One region of the Pseudogemmobacter sp. TB195 genome, then DNA from elsewhere that is predicted to be linked to it. Evidence: riboswitches for the same ligand, from Rfam matches in the RefSeq annotation. Region 1 holds a riboswitch; each other region holds the start of a gene.
What was found. Region 1 has a riboswitch for thiamine pyrophosphate ahead of thiB (thiamine ABC transporter substrate binding subunit). Riboswitches for the same ligand answer to the same signal wherever they lie in the genome.
Positions count from the first base shown of each region.

Region 2: it holds a riboswitch for thiamine pyrophosphate, as region 1 does, so the genes downstream of both, thiD (bifunctional hydroxymethylpyrimidine kinase/phosphomethylpyrimidine kinase) here and thiB (thiamine ABC transporter substrate binding subunit) in region 1, are expected to answer to the same signal.
Region 3: it holds a riboswitch for thiamine pyrophosphate, as region 1 does, so the genes downstream of both, thiD (bifunctional hydroxymethylpyrimidine kinase/phosphomethylpyrimidine kinase) here and thiB (thiamine ABC transporter substrate binding subunit) in region 1, are expected to answer to the same signal.

Region 1 covers NZ_JBZEGG010000009.1:16,374-23,465, reverse strand. The annotation lists gene AC4FS3_RS10695 (TerC family protein) at 254-1,276, shown strand; TPP riboswitch at 1,415-1,515, shown strand; gene thiB (thiamine ABC transporter substrate binding subunit) at 1,562-2,536, shown strand; gene AC4FS3_RS10685 (thiamine/thiamine pyrophosphate ABC transporter permease ThiP) at 2,512-4,038, shown strand; gene AC4FS3_RS10680 (thiamine ABC transporter ATP-binding protein) at 4,022-4,723, shown strand; gene AC4FS3_RS10675 (cytochrome c1) at 4,787-5,578, opposite strand; gene petB (cytochrome b) at 5,599-6,912, opposite strand; gene petA (ubiquinol-cytochrome c reductase iron-sulfur subunit) at 6,923-7,092, opposite strand, start outside.
Region 2 covers NZ_JBZEGG010000035.1:1,941-9,032, forward strand. The annotation lists gene AC4FS3_RS25595 (spermidine synthase) at 618-1,379, shown strand; gene AC4FS3_RS25600 (sulfite exporter TauE/SafE family protein) at 1,423-2,148, shown strand; TPP riboswitch at 2,223-2,327, shown strand; gene thiD (bifunctional hydroxymethylpyrimidine kinase/phosphomethylpyrimidine kinase) at 2,396-3,208, shown strand; gene AC4FS3_RS25610 (FAD-dependent oxidoreductase) at 3,205-4,176, shown strand; gene thiS (sulfur carrier protein ThiS) at 4,176-4,370, shown strand; gene AC4FS3_RS25620 (thiazole synthase) at 4,374-5,138, shown strand; gene AC4FS3_RS25625 (thiamine phosphate synthase) at 5,135-5,731, shown strand; gene AC4FS3_RS25630 (HesA/MoeB/ThiF family protein) at 5,728-6,699, shown strand; gene AC4FS3_RS25635 (ABC transporter substrate-binding protein) at 6,711-7,092, shown strand, end outside.
Region 3 covers NZ_JBZEGG010000014.1:133,777-140,868, forward strand. The annotation lists gene AC4FS3_RS15625 (thiamine phosphate synthase) at 1-476, opposite strand, end outside; gene AC4FS3_RS15630 (thiazole synthase) at 473-1,237, opposite strand; gene thiS (sulfur carrier protein ThiS) at 1,239-1,433, opposite strand; gene AC4FS3_RS15640 (FAD-dependent oxidoreductase) at 1,430-2,407, opposite strand; gene thiD (bifunctional hydroxymethylpyrimidine kinase/phosphomethylpyrimidine kinase) at 2,404-3,204, opposite strand; TPP riboswitch at 3,278-3,384, opposite strand; cobalamin riboswitch at 3,525-3,739, shown strand; gene AC4FS3_RS15650 (aromatic ring-hydroxylating oxygenase subunit alpha) at 3,867-5,117, shown strand; gene AC4FS3_RS15655 (FAD-binding oxidoreductase) at 5,120-6,211, shown strand; gene AC4FS3_RS15660 (PaaI family thioesterase) at 6,317-6,775, shown strand.

The DNA of each region.
Region 1 (7,092 bases):
CTTGCAGGTTACAACCTCATTCCACAAAAAAGTGAAGCGCGGGGTTGAAATGGCACCGCCTGCCCCCATTTCACCGATGCGGGCCGGGCCCCTCTGGCACTCAGGGCCAGTTTCTTTCGGGAAACGCCTGGTGTGATGTCGGACCGCATCGGGAAACGCGCCCGATGGATTGCCCGGCATTTTTCCCGATCCGTATCCACGGTTCAGCTGACGGTCATTCCCTCTGGCGCCTTGTGTAAAGGGCTATGGTCGGATGGAAATCCTGCTGACATTGTTTCTGGGCAAGCCGCTTTGGCTCTGGCTCACCTTCCTTGCAATCGTCCTCGTGCTGCTGGTGCTTGACCTCGGCGTCCTGAACAAGGGCGATGAGGAAATCGGCGTCGCGAAAAGCCTGAAGCTCTCGGCCTTTTATGTCACGCTGGGCGTCCTTTTCGCGGGCTTCGTCTGGTGGCAGATCAGTGCCGAGGCGGCCGGCCTCTACCTGACCGCTTTCGTGGTCGAAAAATCCCTGGCGATGGACAATGTTTTCGTCATCGCGATGATCTTCGGCTTCTTCGCGATCCCCCGCAAATACCAGCACAGGGCGCTGTTCTGGGGCATCCTGGGCGTCATTATCCTGCGAGGGCTGATGATCGGCTTTGGCGCGGCTCTGGTGCAGAACTATCACTGGGTGCTCTATATCTTTGCCGCCTTCCTGATCTTCACCGGCCTTAAAATGCTGCTCGCCAAAGAAGATCACGCGCCGGATATCGCCAGAAACCCCCTGCTGAAATTCCTGCGCAAACGCCTCAATGTCACAGACGAGCTGCATGGGCACGCTTTTACCGTGCGCAAGGAAGAGCCCGGGACCGGCAAGCTGAAGCTCTATGCCACACCCCTTCTGTTGGCGCTGATCATGGTGGAAATCGCCGATGTGATCTTCGCGGTAGATTCGGTCCCGGCGGTCTTCGCGATCACCTCTGACCCCTATATCGTCTTCACCTCGAACATCTTCGCGATCCTCGGGCTGCGCGCGCTCTACTTCGCGCTGGCCGCGATCCTGCACCGCTTCGCCTATCTGAAATATGCGCTGGCCGTGCTGCTGATCTTCATCGGCTCCAAGGTCTTTGTCGCCTCGCTGTTGGATCTCGAGAAATTCCCGGCCTCGGTCTCGCTCGGCGTCACTTTCGCGATCCTCGCCACCGGCGTCGTCGTCTCGCTGTGGAAGACCCGCGGCCAGCCAGCTCATGCCACTCTTCCGGGCGAGCCAGGCGACGACCACCCCGCCCGCCCCTGAAGCCGCAAGGGGCGCTGACCGCGCCCCTTCCTCATTTTCTGTCGCTAAATATCCCGGGGGAGAGGCTCGCCAGAGCCTCGGGGGCAGCGCCCCCTCCCCCGGCTGCCCCTTGCACCCCGCCGGCATTCCCCTATGCTCCGCCCCACCTCGGGGTGCCCGTCACGGGCTGAGATGCGTCATGCGGACCCGTTGAACCTGAACCGGCTCATACCGGCGGAGGGAAGGTGCATCGGATCTCCCCTTGCGCATCGCCCCCGTCGCAACAGGAGGACCTCCATGCGCCCGATGCGCCCCTTCCTTGCGGCATGTCTCGCTTCCCTGCCCCTGGCGGCAGCGGCAGAGACCCCCGTGCTCACCGTCATGACCTATGACAGTTTCACCACCGAATGGGGCCCCGGCCCGGCGGTGGAAAAGGCGTTTGAAGAGGTCTGCGGCTGCGATCTGCGCTTTATCACCGGCGGCGACGGCGCGGCATTGCTGGCGCGCCTCCAGCTCGAAGGTGCCGCCACCGAGGCAGATGTAGTTCTTGGCCTCGACAACAACCTGACTGCCCAGGCGCGCGCGACGGGGCTTTTCGCCCCACATGGCGAAGCGGCCCCGACCGGCCTGCCGGTCGCCTTTGAGGATGATCTCTTCCTGCCATGGGACTGGGGCTGGTTTGCCTTTGTCTATGACCGCACCAGAACCGCGATGCCGCCCGAGGATTTCCGCGCTCTGGGTGACAGCGATCTGAAAATCGTGATCCAGGATCCGCGCTCATCGACGCCGGGCCTCGGTCTGCTTATGTGGGTCAAAGCCGCTTACGGCGATCGCGCGCCCGAAATCTGGACCGGGCTTTCCGACAATATCCTGACCGTGACGCCGGGCTGGTCCGAGGCTTACGGCCTCTTCCTCGAGGGCGAGGCGGATATGGTTCTCTCCTACACCACATCCCCCGCCTATCACCGGCTGGCCGAGAAAGACGACAGCAAAGACTGGGCCGAATTTGCCGAGGGCCATTACCTGCAAATCGAGGTCGCGGGCATCCTCGCCTCCTCAAAGCAGCCCGAACTTGCGAAGGAGTTCATCGCCTTCACCCAGTCGCCGGCCTTCCAGTCGGTGATCCCGGAAACCAACTGGATGTATCCCGCAACCGAGATCGCGCTGCCCGAAGGGTTCGAGACCCATCGTCCGGCGAAATCCCTGTTGCTGACGGCCGATGAGGCGCTGGAGGCGCGGGGCCCTGCGCTGGCGGAATGGCAATCCTCGCTCGGGCAGTAAGCCTTACCGCCGCGCTCCTGGTCACCGCGCCGCTGGCGGCGGTGGCCCTCAGGGCGGGCGGCCTGCGGCTCAGCACGCCCGACCTTGCGGCGCTGCGGTTTACCCTGTTGCAGGCCGGGCTTTCGGCGCTGATCTCGGTCGCGCTGGCGGTGCCGGTGGCAAAAGCGCTGGCGCGGCGGCGCTTTCCCTTGCGGGGCCTTCTGATCACCCTGATGGGCGCCCCGTTCCTTCTGCCGGTGATCGTCGCGGTGATCGGGCTGATCACGGTTTTCGGCCGCTCGGGCTGGGTCAATAGCGGGCTTGCCGCGCTCGGCCTGCCCGGGTTCAGCATTTACGGGCTGCATGGTGTGGTTATCGCGCATGTCTTCCTGAACCTGCCGCTGGCTGTGCGGATGATCCTTCAGGCCTGGGTCTCGGTACCGTCAGAGCGCTTCCGCCTTGCGGCCTCGCTGGGCTTTGGCCCGCGCGACATCGCACGCCATATCGAGCGCCCGATGCTGGCCTCGGTGCTGCCCGGCGCGCTGGCGACGGTTTTTGCGATCTGCCTGACCTCTTTCGCGGTGGCGCTGACGCTGGGCGGCGGCCCGCGTGCGACCACGCTGGAACTGGCGATCTACCAGGCAATCCGGTTCGAATTCGACCTTGGCCATGCGGCGGGACTATCGCTGATCCAGACCGGGATCGGGGCGTTTGCCGCGCTGCTGGCCTGGCGGCTGGCGTCAAGCCCGGGCTTTGGCGCAGGCCTTGACCGCGCGCTTCCGCTGCCCGCGCCTGCGGGCTGGCGGCGCCTTGCGGATGCGGGCTGGCTTTTGCTGGCGGCAGCTTTCCTGCTGTTGCCACTGCTCGCGCTGATCCTGCGCGGTCTGCCGGGGCTGGCGGAGCTGCCGCCCAGCCTCTGGGGGGCCTCGCTGCGGTCGGTTCTGGTCGCCCTGATCTCGACTTTGGTGACGGTGGGGGCAGGGCTGGTCCTTGCGCTGGCGGTGGCCCGCAGGGCAGCGCGGGGGATGGAGCTGACCGCCGTGCTGCCGCTGGCGGCCTCGGGCCTGGTGCTTGGGACCGGGCTTTTCCTGATCGCGCGGCCCTTTGCGTCCCCCGGGCAGCTGGCACTGCCGGTGACGGTGCTGGTCAATGCAGTCATGGCGCTGCCTTTCGTCTACCGGCTTTTGATCACCGATGCCCGCGCGCTTGAGGCGGATTACGGGCGGCTGGCGGCGTCACTGGATCTGCGGGGGGTCGCGCGGTTGCGCTATCTGACCCTGCCCCGGCTGGCGCGGCCTTTGGGATTTGCGGCCGGCGTGGCGGCGGCTTTGTCGATGGGGGATCTGGGCGTGATCGCGCTTTTCGCCAGCGGCCAGGAGGCGACATTGCCGCTTCTGGTGCAGCAGCTGATGGGCGCCTACCGGACTGAGGCGGCGGCCGCGGCGGCACTGGTCCTGATCACGCTCAGCTTCGGGCTCTTTTGGATTTTCGATGCGGGAGGGCGGCATGTTCAGGCTCGATAACCTGGTTCTGGAGCAGGAAGGCTTTCGGCTGTCCGCGGACTGGCAGGCGGAGCCGGGGGCGAAGATCGCGGTGATCGGGCCTTCGGGGGCAGGGAAAAGCTCGCTTCTGGCGGCGATTGCCGGCTTCTATGCGCCGGCCTCGGGCCGGATCTGGCTTGACGGGCGCGATCTGACCGGACTGCCGCCGGGGGAGCGGCCGCTCTCGATCCTGTTTCAGGATCAGAACCTGCTTCCGCATCTGAGCGTGGCGCAAAATCTTGGGCTCGGGATCCGGCCGGACCTGCGTCTGGCGCCGCCGGATCACGCACGGGTGGCGGAGGCGCTGGAACGGGTCGGGCTGGCGGGGTTTGGCGCGCGAAAACCCGCGCAGCTTTCCGGCGGTCAGGCGAGCCGGGCGGCGCTGGCGCGGGTGCTGCTTCGCGCACGACCGCTTCTCTTGCTGGACGAGCCCTTTGCGGCGCTTGGACCGGCTTTGAAGGGAGAGATGCTGGCTTTGCTGGCCGAGGTTGCCGGCGAGACCGGTGCCACCGTGCTGATGGTGACGCATGAGCCCCGCGACGCGCTGGATTTTGCCGGGCAGACGGTGCTTGTTGCGGATGGCGTGGCGGCGGCGCCGGTTGCGACGGGGCCCTTGCTGGCCGATCCGCCGCCAGCGCTGGCGGCCTATCTCGGATTTAAGACGTAAAAGGAAAAGCCCCGCCGGAGGGGCGGGGCTTTGTACCTGGTCTTTTCGGAATCACGCCTGATCTCAGGCTGTGAATTCCTTGCCTTTAACCCGCGCCCAGATCTTCTTGTTGGTCAGATAGAGCAGCACCGACAGAAGGATCAGGAAGGTCACCGCGACGAAGCCCGCTTTCTTGCGGTCCATCATCTTGGGCTCTGCCGACCACATCAGATAGGCCGAAACATCCATCGACATCGCGTCGATGCTTGCGGGGCTGCCATCTTCAAAAGTGATCTGATCTTCGGTCAGCGGCGGCGGCATTGCGATCCAGCCGCCGGGGAAGGCGTGGTTTTCGTAGAAAGTGGTGCCGGCTTCTTCCTTGGTCTCGCCGGTATAGCCGGTGAGGATCGCATGGATATATTCCGGGCCACCGATGCCGCGCAGGAGCTGGTTGATCCCGGTGCCTTCAGGACCGTGGAACCCCGCGCGGGCCTTGGCCATCAGCGAGAGATCCGGCCCCATACCTTCGCCCGAACGCGCGGGGAAGTTGTCGGTCCATTCGCGCGGACGGGTGGTGCCATCGGGCAGGTCGATCTCTTCGAGACCGGCCGCATAGGCGCGGACCTGATCGGCCGGCAGATGCGGGCCGCCGTCATCCGCGAGGCTGCGGATCGGGACGAATTTCGCCCCGTGGCAGGCCGAGCAGACTTCGGTGAAGACCTGGAGACCGCGCTGCAGCTGCAACTGGTCATAGGTGCCGAACGGGCCTTCAAACGAGAAGTCCACATCCTCGATATGGCCGGCATCGCCAGCTGCCAGCGCTGCGCCCGTCAGGGCGAGCGAGGTGGCTGCAGAAAGAATGATCTTGCGGAACATTTTGCGTCAGATCCTTTTCTTCACTCAGCCGCGTGCGGGTAGTGGGATTTGAAGTCTTCCTCGATCGTCGCCGGTTGCGGCAGCGGCTTTTCGATGATGCCAAGCAGCGGCAGGATCACGAGGAAATAGGCGAACCAATAGGCCGCACCGATCAGCGAGATCGTGGCATAGGGTTCTTCTGCGGGCATAGCACCGGCCCACATCAGCACCACGAAATCGACAGCAAGCAGCGCGAACCACCATTTGAACATCGGACGATAGCGCCCCGAACGCACCGAGGAGGTGTCGAGCCAGGGAACAATCGCCATGACCGCGATCGCGCCGAACATCGCGAGCACGCCGAAGAATTTGGCGTCGACGATCCCGAAGGTCACCCATTCCGCCGCAATCACGATCCAGACATCGGCGGTGAAAGCCCGCAGGATCGCGTAGAAGGGCAGGAAGTACCATTCCGGCACGATATGGGCAGGCGTGGAGAGCGGGTTGGCCTCGACATAGTTGTCGGGGTGGCCAAGGAAGTTCGGCATGAAGCCGACAATCGCGAAGAACACCACCAGGATCACGGCCAGCGCGAAAAGGTCCTTGATGACGTAATAGGGCCAGAACGGAACCGTGTCTTTCTCGGCATTGGCCTTGCTGTCGCGGCGGACCTCAACACCCGTGGGGTTGTTGTTGCCGGTGTGGTGGAAGGCCCAGATGTGAAGGATCACGAGGCCTGCAATCACGAAGGGCAGCAGGTAATGCAGCGAGAAGAAGCGGTTCAGCGTCGGGTTGTCGACCGCCGGGCCGCCAAGAAGCAGCGTCTGGATCGGCTCGCCGATGCCCGGGATCGCGCCGAAGAGGCCGGTGATCACGGTCGCGCCCCAGAAGGACATCTGGCCCCAGGGCAGAACATAGCCCATGAATGCCGTGCCCATCATCATGAGATAGATCAGCATCCCGATGATCCAGGTCACTTCGCGCGGAGCTTTGTAGCTGCCGTAATAGAGGCCGCGGAAGATGTGCAGATAGACGGCGAAGAAGAACAGCGAGGCGCCGTTCGCGTGCAGATAGCGGATCATATGCCCGCCATTCACGTCGCGCATGATGCGCTCGACCGATGAGAAGGCGAGGCTGACATGCGGCGTGTAATGCATCGCAAGGATGATGCCGGTCACAATCTGCAGCGCCAGACAGAATGCGAGGACAATGCCCCAGATCCACATCCAGTTCAGGTTTTTCGGGGTAGGCACCATCAGCGTGTCATAGACCAGGCCAACGATCGGCAGCCGCTTGTGCAGCCACTTCTCGGGGGCGGTCTTCGGTTCGTAATGGTCGTGCGGAATACCGGCCATGTTGCGTTCCTCAGCCCAGCAGGATCGTGGTTTCGTCGGTGAACTGAGCCACCGGCACTTCGAGGTTCCGGGGGGCCGGACCTTTGCGGATACGGCCAGCCGTATCATAGTGAGACCCGTGGCACGGGCAGAACCAGCCACCGAATTCACCGGCGCCATTGCCCAGAGGCACACAGCCCA
Region 2 (7,092 bases), on a different contig from region 1:
GGGCGTTCGGGCCCCTTGCCCGAATCCCCGAGGGCGGCACGCGCGCGTAAGCCGACCCTTTACGGGTTGATTTCAAAGAGACGGATCGGACCAAGGTTTGCGAATGGAAGCGGGGATGGGGCTTTGGCTCTGACAGGTGCCTGATCCCATGACGGGATGCCTCCGCTCGCCACCGGCCTCGGAGCAAGATGGGCGCGTTCTTCGTCGTGTTGAAGACGGTGAAATCCGGTCCGCAAATTGAAGATGAATATTATACGGGAGACACTCACGACCGTCGGCCCCAGACATAAGGCCATGCCGCGCACAAGGAACCGGTGAAGACCACGCGCGGCGATCCTCGAGGAAAAAGGCCCGATACCAGCCAGCCGGCTTTCAGCTCAGACTCGGAAAATACCCCTGCCATTGCTCCAGGCGGGTTGATCAGGCACAAGAGTGGTCATGAGTGATCATATTGGCAGCAAATCCAGCGCAGCGCTTTTCCCGCTGCTGATCGGGACCAGGGCACGCCATGTGCCTGGGTTGCCTGTGCGCTGAGCATGCGCTGACCGCCGGGCAACCCCAGACCATTCCCTTGCAACACATCAGACCGGCACCCTGACGGGGCCGAGGGATTTGTCATGACACTCTGGACTGAACTGGCCCGCGCCTCGACCGAGGCGGGCGACGATATCCTGTTGCGCAAACGCGGCGATATCTATGAGATCCGCTTCAACGGCATCGAGTTGATGTCGAACATCATGTGGCGCTCCGAAGCGGTGCTGGCCGAGCGCAGCCTGCGACAGCTTGGCGGCGCGCCCCAACCTCGCCTGTTGATTGGCGGACTCGGCATGGGCTTCACCCTGCGGGCCGCGCTCGATCTCTCGCCCCCCGATGCGCAGGTCACAGTCTGCGAATTGATCCCGGCGATTGCAGAATGGAATCGCGGGGTTCTGGCCCCGCTGGCCGACCATCCACTGCGCGATCCGCGAGTGCAACTGCGGGTCATGGATGTGATGGATCTGCTTGCCGAAAGCGGCCCAGGCTTCGATGTGATCCTGATGGATACTGACAACGGGCCGGATTTTCTGGTCCGCGATGACAACCAGCGCCTCTACGGACAAACCGGCCTGAACGCGGTGCGGGATGCCCTGCGACCAAGCGGGATTGCGGCCTTCTGGTCTGCTGAGATCTCCGATCCATTTGAGGACAGGCTCAACGAACTTGGCTGGAACTGGCAGCGCGAGGACGTGCAATTGCCCGGCGGGCGGGTGGATGCCTTCCACCATATCTACCTAGCGCGGCAGTTCCAAGGTGAGCGAGTATCACCAGGGTTGGCGGTCGCGGGCCATATTCCGCCCGCACTGGTCTTGGCCCAGCCGGCAGGACCGGACATAAGCTGACATAAGATCAGCTCGGAGCATATCCCTGGACAGCGAACCACTCTTGCTCGCGGCGGCATTTCTGGCGGTCGCTCTGGTCTATGCGGCGGTCGGGCAAGCGGGCGCGTCCGGGTATATCGCGATCATGGGCGTGGCGGGCTTTGAACCGCTCGCCATGAAGACGACGGCGCTTTCGCTGAACCTCCTCGTCGCGGCAATCGGCACAGCCCTTTATCTTCGAAATGGCCGGTTGTCGTGGCGCAATGTCTGGCCCTTTGCCATCCTCGGGTTCCCCTTCTCGATGCTGGGTGGTGCCATCCATCTGCCAGGAACGCTCTATTTCCCATTGGTCGGGGCCGTTCTGATCCTGTCCGCGCTTCAAATGGCACGATCAGCATTTCTCGCCAGCCCCTCCCGCCCGGATACCCCGGTCATGCCGCCATTCATGGCAGCGCTCGTGACCGGGGCGGTCATTGGTTTTGTGTCAGGAACAACGGGAACGGGTGGAGGCGTGTTCCTGGCCCCCGTCATCCTGGGCATGAACTGGGCCACCCCACGCCAGACGGCGGCGACCACGGCCGTGTACAACCTTCTGAACTCGGCCGCAGCGCTGATCGGCGCCTATGCCGCCTGGGACCAGATGCCGTCCACCCTGCCCGGCTGGCTTTGCGCGGTCACAATCGGTGGGACAGCCGGTGCCTGGATCGGCAGTCGCTATCTGTCGGACCGCTGGCTGCGTGGCATCCTCTCGGTCCTGCTGTTCTCATCAGGGATCAAGCTGCTGATGTGATCCGGTCTCCTATCTCGGCCCGTCCAGCTCTCCCGATCTTGCCCTGGGAGCGAAACTTCTCTAACGTTTGCGCCACTTACTCGTTGGGGTGTCCCGGGCAACCGGGGCTGAGAGGCGATAGCCAACCCATCGAACCTGATCCGGTTCATACCGGCGGAGGGAACGGGTAGCTCTAGCATCTCACGGCGGGATTCCGTCCGTGCGCCAAGCCCCCAGAACCAGTCCGTCGGTCACTTTTGGGGGCGACGTGACAACCATCGCATTGACCATTGCAGGCTCCGACAGCGGCGGCGGGGCGGGGATTCAGGCAGATCTGAAGACCTTTTCGGCGCTCGGGGTTTACGGCGCGAGCGTGCTGACCGCGATCACGGCGCAAAACACCTGCGCTGTCACCGCCATTCAAAGCCTGCCCCCCGCCATCGTTCGCGCACAGATCGAGGCCGTCTTCGACGATCTCGCCGTGGGCGCGGTCAAAATCGGCATGCTCGGCGACCCCGAGGCGATCGCAACCGTGGCGACGGCGCTGAAGGACTGCGCGGTGCCGGTGGTGCTCGACCCGGTGATGGTGGCGAAATCCGGCGACCGGCTGCTTGCCGCCGAGGCGATTGCGGCCCTGCGCGAACGCCTGTTGCCGCTGGCCACTGTCCTGACCCCGAACCTGCCCGAGGCCGCCGATCTGCTCGCGATGCCCCCGGCACGCGACCACGCCACCCGGCAGGCACAGGGTGGCGCCCTGCGCGCCATGGACCCGGAATGGGTCATGATGAAGGGTGGCCATGCCGAAGGCCCGGTCTGCACCGATCTGCTGATCGGCCCTGCCCCGCTGGAAATCAGTGCGCCGCGCCTTGCCACCCGCAACACCCATGGCACCGGCTGCACGCTCTCGGCTGCGATTGCCGCCGGGCTGGCGCAGGGTCTGAGCGTGCCCGAAGCCGTGACCCGCGCGCATAGCTATCTGCAAGCGGCCATCGCGGCGGCGGACAGGCTTTCGGTCGGCTCGGGGCACGGGCCGGTGCATCATTTCCATGCCTGGTGGCCAGATGGGGAAAGACGGGCATGAACATCCGCATCCTCGGCGCGGGCGTCATGGGCCTTGTCATCGCCACCGAACTGACCTCACGCGGCCATCGCGTTGAAATCATTGACCCCGCAGGCCCGCCCGGGCCGCATGGCTGCTCATGGTGGGCGGGCGGAATGCTCGCACCGCATTGCGAAGTCGTGGATGCCGAAGAGCCGGTGGAGCGCCTTGGGTTGGCCGCAATCGACTGGTGGGACCGCCACACCGGCGCGGTGGAGCGCAAGGGCACGCTGGTGCTGACGCCCGAGCGCGACAGGGGCGAGCTGGCCCGCTTCGCCCGCCGCAGCCGGAACCACCGCAGCCTCGACGCTGACGGAATCGCGGCGCTGGAACCCGATCTTGCCGGGCGCTTCAACACGGGCCTGTTCTTCGAGACCGAGGCACATCTTTCCCCCCGCAAGGCCTTGCAGGCGCTGAAAAACCGCCTCGACGCCGCCGGTGTCGCGTTCCATTCCGAAGCACCCGCCCCCGCCCTGACCATCGACGCCCGAGGCCTCGCCGCCCGGGACGCACTGCCGGACCTGCGCGGCGTGCGGGGCGAGATGCTGGTGCTGCGCTGCCCCGGCGTCAGTCTCTCGCGCCCGGTGCGAATGCTGCATCCGCGCATGCCCCTTTACATCGTGCCGCGCGGCGATGGCATCTTCATGCTGGGCGCCACGATGATCGAGAGCGACCGGCGCGGCGTGGTCACCGCCCGCTCGCTTCTTGAACTCCTCTCCGCCGCATGGGCGCTGCATCCGGGGTTCGGCGAGGCCGAGGTGCTGGAACTCGGGGCCGATGCCCGCCCGGCCTTCCCCGACAACCTGCCCCGCCTGCGCAGACGTGGCGGCACCCTTTATGCCAACGGGCTTTACCGCCACGGCTTCCTGCTCTCTCCCGCTGTCGCCCGCATGGCGGCGGAGCATATCGAAACCGGCATCACCCCCGAATTCATGGACGAGGTTTCCTGATGGACATCACCCTCAATGGCGAGGCGCGGCAGACTGCTGCCACCACCCTTGCCGATCTGCTGGCCGAACAGGGCCTGACCGCCAAGGTGGCCACCGCCATCAACGGCAGTTTCGTGCCCGCCAGCCTGCGTGCTGCCACCCCGATCCGGCACGGCGACCGGATCGAGGCGCTTTCCGTCATGCAGGGGGGCTGAACCATGCCGGTCTTCTACGGGACAGAGGTCGAGAGCGCGCTGATGCTCGGGACCGCGCAGTATCCCTCGCCCGCAACCCTCGCCGAGGCGTTCCGCGCCTCGAAAGCCGGGATCGCCACGGTCAGCTTGCGCCGCGAACAGGGCGGCGGCCATGCATTCTGGGAGCTGATCCGCGGGCTTGGCACCCGCATCCTGCCCAATACCGCCGGCTGCCACACGGTCAAGGAGGCCGTGACCACCGCCCATATGGCGCGGGAATTCTTCGGCACCGACTGGATCAAGCTGGAGGTGATCGGCCATACCGACAGCCTGCAACCCGATGTCTTCGCGCTGGTCGAGGCCGCGCGGATCCTCGCGGAAGACGGGTTCAAGGTCTTCCCCTATTGCACCGAGGATCTGATCGTCTGCGACCGCCTGTTCCATGCGGGCTGCGCGGTACTGATGCCATGGGGCGCACCGATCGGCTCCGGCCTCGGGATCAACAACGCTTATGGGCTGCGGGCGCTGCGGGCCGAATTCCCCGACACCACCCTCGTCGTCGATGCCGGGATCGGCCTGCCGAGCCATGCCGCCCGCGCGATGGAAATGGGCTATGACGCCGTCCTTCTGAACACCGCCGTGGCCAAGGCGGGTGACCCCGCCGCGATGGCCCGCGCCATGGCGCTGGCGGTCGAGGCCGGACGCGCCGCCCACCGCGCCGATCCGATGGAGCCGCGCGACATGGCCACCCCCTCCACCCCCGTGATCGGAAAGGCTTTCCTCGCATGACCCTGCCGCGTTTCTACCCGATCTTCGACAGCGCCGATTGGATCGCGCGCATGCTGCCCCTTGGCATGCAACTCGTGCAGCTGCGCATCAAGGACCGACCGGAGGCCGAGACCCGCGCCGAGATCCGCCGCGCCCGCGATCTGTGTCGCGCAGCGGGGGCGATCCTCGTGATCAACGATTACTGGCAGATCGCCATCGAGGAAGGCTGCGACTGGCTGCATCTGGGACAGGAAGACCTCGACACCGCCGATCTGGGCGCGATCCGCGCGGCGGGGCTGAAGCTCGGGATCTCCACCCATGACGAGGAGGAGCTCGCCCGCGCATTGGCGGCCAAGCCCGATTACATCGCGCTCGGGCCGATCTGGCCGACGATCCTCAAGCAGATGAAATGGCACCGGCAGGGCACGGAAAAGCTGACCGAATGGAAGGCGAAGATCGGCACGACCCCCCTGATCGCCATTGGCGGCCTAAGCATCGCCCGCGCGCCCGAGGCCTTTGCGGCAGGCGCAGATGTGGTCTCGGCCGTCACCGACATCACGCTGAACCCGGACCCCGAAGGGCGCTTGCACGACTGGCTGGACGCCACGCGATGAGCCGTTACGCGAGGCAGGAGATTCTGCCCGAAATCGGGCGCGAGGGGCAGGCCCGCATCCGCGCCGCGCATCTTCTGGTGGTCGGCGCGGGCGGGCTTGGCGTGCCGGTCGTGCAATATCTGGCGGGCGCGGGCGTGGGGCGGATCACGCTGATTGATCCCGACCGGGTGGAGAAAAGCAACCTCCACCGCCAGCCGATCTACGCCGCCCATATCGGCCAGCCGAAAGCGCAGGCGGCGGCCGCCTTTGCCCATGCCCTGAACCCCGATGTCTCCGTCACCCCGGTGATCGACTGGCTGACCCCCGCCAATGCGCCTGCATTGATAGCAGACGCGGATCTGGTGCTCGATTGCGCCGACAGTTTCGCCGCCAGCTACACGCTGTCGGATCTGTGCCTGATACTCGGTAAGCCCTTGATTTCGGCCTCGGTTCTCGGGACCTCCGGCTATGTCGGCGGGTTTTGCGGCACCGCACCATCGCTGCGCGCGGTCTTCCCCGACCTGCCCGACACGCTTGCGACCTGCGCCACGGCTGGCGTCCTCGGCCCGGTGGTCGGCATGTTCGGGCTGATGCAGGCGCAAATGGTGCTGGCGGTGATCCTCGGCGCAGCCCCCTCGCCGCTCGGGCAGCTCTGGCGCTACGAGATGGCGGGGTTCAGGAGTTCCGCCTTCCGCTTCGATACGGCACCTGAGCCTGCAACCGCCCATCCGTTCATCGCCAAATCCCACCTGCGCAGCAGCGATTATGTCATCGAGCTGCGGCCCGAGGCCGAAGCTCCGATTCCGGTCGTCCCCGATGCCCTGCGCCTGCCCCCCGAGGCTTTTGGCCCCCGGGGGCCGATGCCAGCAGCCTGTCAGCGCGCCGTCTTCACCTGCCGCTCGGGCCTGCGCGCATGGCGCGCCGCCGACCGGCTCCGCCCGCATTGGCCCGGCGAGATCGCCCTTCTGGCCGATACATCCAGTTCCTGAGGAGACCTGACATGACCCCCACCCGCCTTGCGGCAACCCTTGCCGCGACCCTGCTGACGGCTGTGCCCGCCCTTGCGCAGGACCGCATGACGCTGATCCTCGACTGGTATGTGAACCCCGATCACGCGCCGGTCATCCTCGCGCAGGAAAAGGGCTTCTTTGCCGATCAGGGACTGACGGTCGAGATCATCGCCCCCGCCGATCCCAGCGAGCCGCCGAAACTGGTCGCCGCAGGCCGCGCCGATCTGGCGGTCAGCTATCAGCCGCAGCTGCATCTGCAGGTGCATGCGGGCCTGCCGCTGGTCCGCGTCGGCACATTGGTCGCAACGCCGCTGAACTGCCTGATGGTCGATGCCGACGGCCCGGTGCAAAACCTTGCCGACCTCAAGGGCC
Region 3 (7,092 bases), on a different contig from region 1:
GTCATCCCGCCGATCGCCACCAGCGGCATATCCCCGATCCGCGCTTTCCAGACGGCGAGCTTTTCCACCCCCTGCTGATGCCATTTCATCTGTTTCAGGATCGTCGGCCAGACCGGACCCAGCGCGATGTAATCCGGGCCCAGCGCCAGCGCGCGCGCCAGTTCTTCTTCATCATGGGTCGAGATACCGAGCCGCAGCCCGCCGCGCCGGATCGCTTCAAGATCGGCGGCATCAAGATCCTCCTGTCCGAGATGGATCCAGTCACAGCCTTCCTCGATTGCGAGCTGCCAGTGATCATTGACCACAAGGATCGCCTGATGCGCGCGGCACAAAGCCTGCGCTGCGCGGATCTCAAGGCGCGTCTCGTCAGCGCTGCGATCCTTGACGCGCAGCTGCACCAGCCGGACCCCAAGCGGCAGCATCCGCGCCACCCAGGCAGCAGAGTCGAAAATCGGATAAAAACGCGGCAGGGTCATGCGAGAAACGCCCTCCCCACCACCGGCGTCGAGGGCGCGGCCATATCGCGCGGCTCCATCGGCTGCGCGAGATAGGCCGCCCTGCCCGCCCGGATAGCGCCGGCCATGGCCCCGGCCATCCGCGCCGGATCACCGGCCTTCGCCACCGCCGTATTCAGAAGCACCGCATCAAAGCCCAGCTCCATCGCCCGCGCCGCATGGGAAGGCAGCCCGATCCCGGCATCGACCACCAGAACCTGATCGGGAAACTCTGCCCGCAGCACGCGCAGCCCATATTCGTTCATCAGCCCCCGCCCCGAGCCAATCGGCGCGCCCCAGGGCATCAGCACCTCACAACCGGCCTCGACCAGGCGCGCACAGACGCCAGGATCCTCGGTCGTATAGGGAAAGACCTTGAACCCGTCGGCAATCAGGATGCGGGCGGCTTCAACAAGGCCGAAGACATCAGGCTGCAGTGTATCGGTATGGCCGATCACTTCGAGCTTGATCCAGTCTGTCGCGAACAGCTCGCGCGCCATATGGGCCGTGGTCACGGCCTCTTTCACCGTATGGCAGCCGGCGGTATTGGGCAGAATCTTCGCGCCAAGATCTGCCACAAGCGCGCGGAAGTCACTGCCACCTCCCTGCTCGCGGCGCAATGAGACCGTAGCGATCCCGGCCTCAGAGCTGCGAAACGCCGCTTCCAGGATCTTCGGCGAGGGATATTGCGCCGTGCCCAGCATCAGCGAGCTTTCAACAGCAGTCCCGTAGAATACCGGCATCTCAGCCCCCCTGCATGGCGGCGAGAACCTCGACCCGGTCGCCCTCTTGTATTTCTGTTTCCAGCCGCGCGGCTTTGGCGATGAAGACCTCATTCACCGCAGTCGCCACGGCCGGGCCAAAGCCCTGTTCCTCAAGCAAAGCGGCCAGGGTTCTCGCCCCGGTCTGCCTTGCCTCTCCATTCACGAAAACTCTCATATCCTCACCTCATCCATGAACTCGGGCTGCGCGCCGGTCTCGATATGTTCCGCCACCATCCGCGCGCAGGCGGGGGAGAGCAGGAAGCCGTGGCGGTAGAGACCATTGGCAAAGATCACATCCCCCCGGCGCCGGATCCTGGGCAGGTTGTCGGGGAAAGCGGGGCGCGCGTCAGAACCGGTCGCGATCAGCTCGGCCTCGCCAAAACCGGGATGGATCGTCCAGGCCGCCGCCATCAGCTCCATCATCGACCGCAGCGTGACCGGCCCGCGCCATCCGCTTTCGATCATCGTGGCGCCAAGCATGAAATGCCCGTCGCCGCGCGGCACGATGTAAAGCGGGATACGCGGATGCAGCAGGCGGACCGGGCGCGACAGGCTCACGCCCTCGCAGCGGATCAGCAGCATCTCACCACGCACGCCGCGCAGATCGCCAAGACTGTCCCGAGCCGCCAGCCCCCGGCAATCGATGGTAACCGGCGCCCCTGACGGCTCGGACGTCACCACGATCCCCCGGGCCGCGAGACGGCGGGCCAGTTCGCCAAGCGCCGCGCGCGGGGCGAGATGCGCTTCGGTTCTGAAGAAGAGCCCCTCACGGAAACGGCCTGCCAGATCGGACTCAAGCTGCGCGATCCCGTCCCCGCCAATGGCCTGGTGCCCTTTGGTCAGCCGCGCAAAACGCGCCAGATCGCCCCGGTCACGCGGATCGGCCAGAACCAGCGTCCCGGCCCCGGTAACCAGCCCGGTATGGGATTGCCACCAGGCGGCCGCGCCGGCCCCAAGCCGTTCAACCGGTTCCTCTGCCGATTCCGCCTCGCAATATGGCGCCAGCATACCACCAGCCCACCAGGAACAGGCCTGCGGCCCTGGGCCGCCGGCCGGGTCAGAAATCGTGACCTCATGACCGCGCGCCGTAAGTTCGCTGGCCATCACAAGGCCCATGACACCGGCCCCGAGAATATGGACGCGGCTCATGATTGCGGCCAGAGCGCGTGGAAATGATGCACCGGCCCATGGCCGGAACCGATTTGCAGCGCATCCGCCGCCCGGATCGCCCCCTGGAGCCAGCGATGCGCCCGCGCCACCGCATCGGGGACAGCCATCCCCTGCGCCAGCCCGGCCGCAATCGCTGCGGCATAGCTGCATCCTGTGCCATGCGTATTTTTGGTCTGCTGGCGTTCTGCCGTGAACACATGGGATACAGGGCCGATCAGCAGATCGCGACACGCTGCCCCCCCGGCATGACCGCCTTTCATCAACACCCAGGCCGGCCCGAGCGACAGGAGCGCGCGCCCCTGCGCTTCCTGCGCCTCATGGCTGCTGGCCGGGGCCTCGCCCAGTAGATCTGCCGCTTCGGGCAGGTTCGGGGTCAAAACCGTCGCGAGCGGCAAAAGCGCCTCGCGCAGTGCTGCGACAGCCTCGGCCGCGAGCAACCGGTCACCGGATTTTGCCACCATCACCGGATCAACCACCAGGGCCAGATCACGCCCTTTCAGCGCCGCCGCCACGGTCGCGACCAGTTCCGGATCGCCCAGCATCCCGATCTTCACCGCACCCACGGCAAGATCATCGAACACCGCCTCCAGCTGCGCCCGGACCAGCCGCGCTGGCAGGGCCATCACCGCGGTCACCGCCCTTGTGTTCTGGGCCGTGATCGCGGTGATCACGCTGGCGCCATAGACGCGCATTGCCGCGAAACTTTTAAGATCGGCCTGAATCCCCGCGCCGCCGCCGGAATCAGACCCCGCTATGGTCAAAGCTATCGCCGTCATCATGCCCCCAATGACCGGCGAAAAGATTTGGGGAGACTGGTGCCCGGGCAGGCCGCAACGGGCCGCCAGAGACACAATCAGACCACCCGTTCCCTCCGCCGGTATGAACCGGATCAGGTTCGATGGGTTAGCCTTGCGGCCTCTCAGCCCCGGTTTCCCGGGACACCCCAACGAGTAAGTTGCCCAATCGTTAAGCGCCGCGTTTTCGTTTGGCAACCGGCAAAATCCCGCTTTCTGCGCGAATGAGGCTGCTTACAGGGCCGCTGTCTGTTCCGCTTTGCGACATGTCGCAAACAGACAATCCCGGCCGCCGCACTGTGATCAATTCAGCCTCGCAAGGTGCCGCTGGCGACAGCGGAGAATTGGGAAGCCGGTGCGGCCCTGCAAGGGGTCAAAGCCGGCGCTGCCCCCGCAACGGTAGAGGCTGAGAGGCGCGATAAGGACCACTGGGCGGAGGAGCCCGGGAAGGTATCGCGACCAGGGTTGAAAAGACCGCTCGCCAAGCCCGGAAACCAGCCTTGCACGAGATGTCGAGCCGCGGTGGGCGGCGAAGCGGCAACCGGCTCGCGGGTCCATCCCCGCGCGGGCCCTTCGCCGCCTGTTGTCCACCGCACGTCAAACCTGCCTGTGCGACCCGCCCGGGCTAACGCGAAGGACAGCAAATGCTGAGCCAGTCCGAAACCCTTTCCCGCCTGCTGGCACGCCGGAGCGGCTATGCCTTAGAGCGCGATTTATATTGTGATCCCGGGGTGTTGGAGGCCGATCTTCAACATCTTTGGTATCGTGAATGGCTCTTTGCCATTCCGGGCTGCGAGCTGGAGAAACCCGGCGCCTTTGCCACGCTGCAGATCGGCGCCTATCCGGTGGTGATCATCAAGGGCAAAGACAATCGCATCCGCGCGTTCCACAATGTCTGCCGCCATCGCGGTCAGCGGCTTTGCGCGAAGACCAATGGCGCGACCACGAACCTTGTCTGCCCCTATCACCAATGGACCTATGACCTCGAGGGCAAGCTCATTTTCGCCCGCGATATGGGCGAGGATTTCGACCCTTCGAAATTCGGGCTGAAGAAGGTGCACTGTGTCGATCTTGGCGGCATGGTCTTTATCTGCCTTGCCGAAGTGCCCCCTCCCATTTCCGACCTCGCGCCGAAGCTGATGTCGTATCTGGCCCCCTCGGGCCTTGCCGATGCAAAGGTCGCTTTCAGCTCGACCATCGTCGAAAACGGCAACTGGAAACTGGTGATCGAGAACAACCGCGAATGTTATCATTGCGGCGGCGCGCACCCGTCTTTGTGCCGGACCTATTCCGACAACCCGCGCATGACGGCGATGGAGGGGCCTGATTCGGCCTCGCCCGACATTATCGAACACTGGAAGCGCTGCGAGGCGGCCGGCCTGCCCTCGCGCTTCACCAACCATCCGCAGATGCAATGGCGGCTCGCCCGCATCCCCCTGCTGAACGGCGCCGAAAGCTATACGATGTCGACTAAGGCGGCGGTGGCGAAACGCATGGGCACCATGCCCTTCAACGATGCCGGCAGCCTTCTGTTCTTTCACTACCCGAACAGCTGGAACCATTTCCTCGGTGATCACGCCATCGTCTTCCGCATCCTGCCGATCAGCCCGACCGAGACGCAAGTGACCACGAACTGGCTGGTCCATAAGGATGCGGTCGAGGGCGTCGACTATGATCTCGAAACCCTCACCCGCGTCTGGCTCAACACCAATGACGAAGACCGCCAGGTGGTCGAGGAAAACCAGAAGGGCATTCTCTCTCCCGCCTATGAGCCCGGGCCCTATTCCCCGATCCAGGAAGAAGGGGTGATGCAATTCATCGACTGGTATGCCGGCATCATGACGGAACGCCTTGGCCCCGTTTCCGGCACCGGCCCGGCACTGGCGGCGGAATAAAAATGGGAAAGCAACAACTTAACTGGTCTGTGAAGCCCTGGGATGATGCAGAGCATCTTGAATGCGCCATGGTCGTGCCCGAGACGCCGGATACCGCCACCTTCACCTTCCGCGCGCCCTCGGGCGCCTGGTTTGACTATCAGCCGGGCCAGTTCGTGACGCTCGACCTGCCGGTTGATCCGAAAAAAGGCGCCAGGGGCAATGTCCAGCGCACCTATACGATCTCGTCTTCGCCGTCGCGTCCGCTGTCGATCTCGGTCACGGTGAAAGCCCAGGCGACGTCTGTCGGCACGCGCTGGATGCTTGATCACCTGAAGCCGGGGATGAAGATCAAGGCTTATGGCCCGGCGGGGATCTTCAGCTCGCACCGGCATCCGGCAAAGAAGCATCTCTTTATCTCGGCCGGATCGGGCATCACGCCGATGATGTCGATGACGACCTGGGCCTGGGATTCGGGCGAGATGCCCGATATCGTCTTCGTCCATGCGGCAAAGCGGCCATCCGAAATCCTGTTGCGCAAGCGGCTCGAAGGGTTTGCAGACCGTGTGCCGGGGCTGAAGCTGCGCTTTACCGTCGAGGAAAGCGACCCGTTCCAGACCTGGACCGGCTATCAGGGGCGGCTGAGCCAGATCATGCTTGGGCTGATGGCGCCGGATTATCTGGAGCGCGAGGTGTTTTGCTGCGGGCCGGAGCCGTTCATGCAGGCGGTGCGCGACATGCTGGTCTCGCTCGGCTTCGATATGGAACATTACCATCAGGAAAGCTTCGGCGCGCCGGTGTCGACGGAAGCCGACGCCCCGGTGATCGACGATGTGATCCCCGATTCCGAGGCCGGTGCGCAGATCACCTTCGCCGCCTCAAACGTGACCGCGCCCTGTTCCGAGACCGATACCGTGCTCGCGGTGGCGAAACGCGCCGGGCTGAACATCCCCTCGGGCTGTACCTTCGGCCTTTGCGGCACCTGCAAGGTGAAAAAGACCGCAGGCGATGTGCATATGGTCCATAATGGCGGCATTTCGGATGACGAGATTGCCGAGGGCTGGATCCTTGCCTGTTGCTCGAACCCGATGGGCAAGATCTCGGTCGAGGTCTGAGAGCCGCGCGGCCTCACAGAAAATAACGCATCGGCAGCCTTGCCGGTGCGTCTGAGACGGGTACTCTCCCCGCCGGTCACCACGCGCAGATATGGGAGAACACCGATGGCGAAACCGATCCTGATGGACAGAGCCGCGCTGAACGACTTTGTCACCCGCGATTTCGGCCAGGTGGCAGCGGATTTCACCGTCGATGCCGTAACCGATCAGGGCATCCGGTTGCGGCTGCAAGTGGCCGAGCGCCATCTGCGCCCGGGTGGCACCGTATCCGGCCCCACGATGTTCGCTCTTGCCGATGTGGCGGTCTACCTTGCCATCCTGTCGAGGATCGGGCCGGTGGCGCTGGCGGTCACCACGGGATGTTCCATCGATTTCATGCGCAAGCCGGCCGCCGGGCGCGGGCTTTACTGCGATGTGCGGCTTTTGAAACTTGGGCGCGTGCTGGCGGTGGCGGATGCGCTGATCTTCTCGGACGGGGTCGAGGATCCGGTGGCGCGGGCGAATATGACCTATTCCATCCCGCCCGCCCCCGCGTCCGCACCCCCGGCCGCCCCGGCTGCCTGAAACACCGCGAACCAGGAACCGGCCCCCGGCTCCTGCCCCCGGCCCTGCCGCCTTCGAATCAATCTGGTGACGACCCGGCGGGCGCGACCGGCGCCTGCAGTGCCTTCCGTTGGGTCAACCGGCTTATCCCCAGAGATGTGCACCATTCTGTCCACGACGCGGCACGATCAGGGGCCGCCCCTGCTCCTGGATATTGTGCAAGGCGAAATTTTGTGCAGCCCGAGTCTGTGGGTTTAGAGGCACACATTTCCCCCCCGCGCCCCCGGCAAAGCAACGATTTCCTCTGATTTCAGCGGCTTTTCAACTCTGAGTCGTTC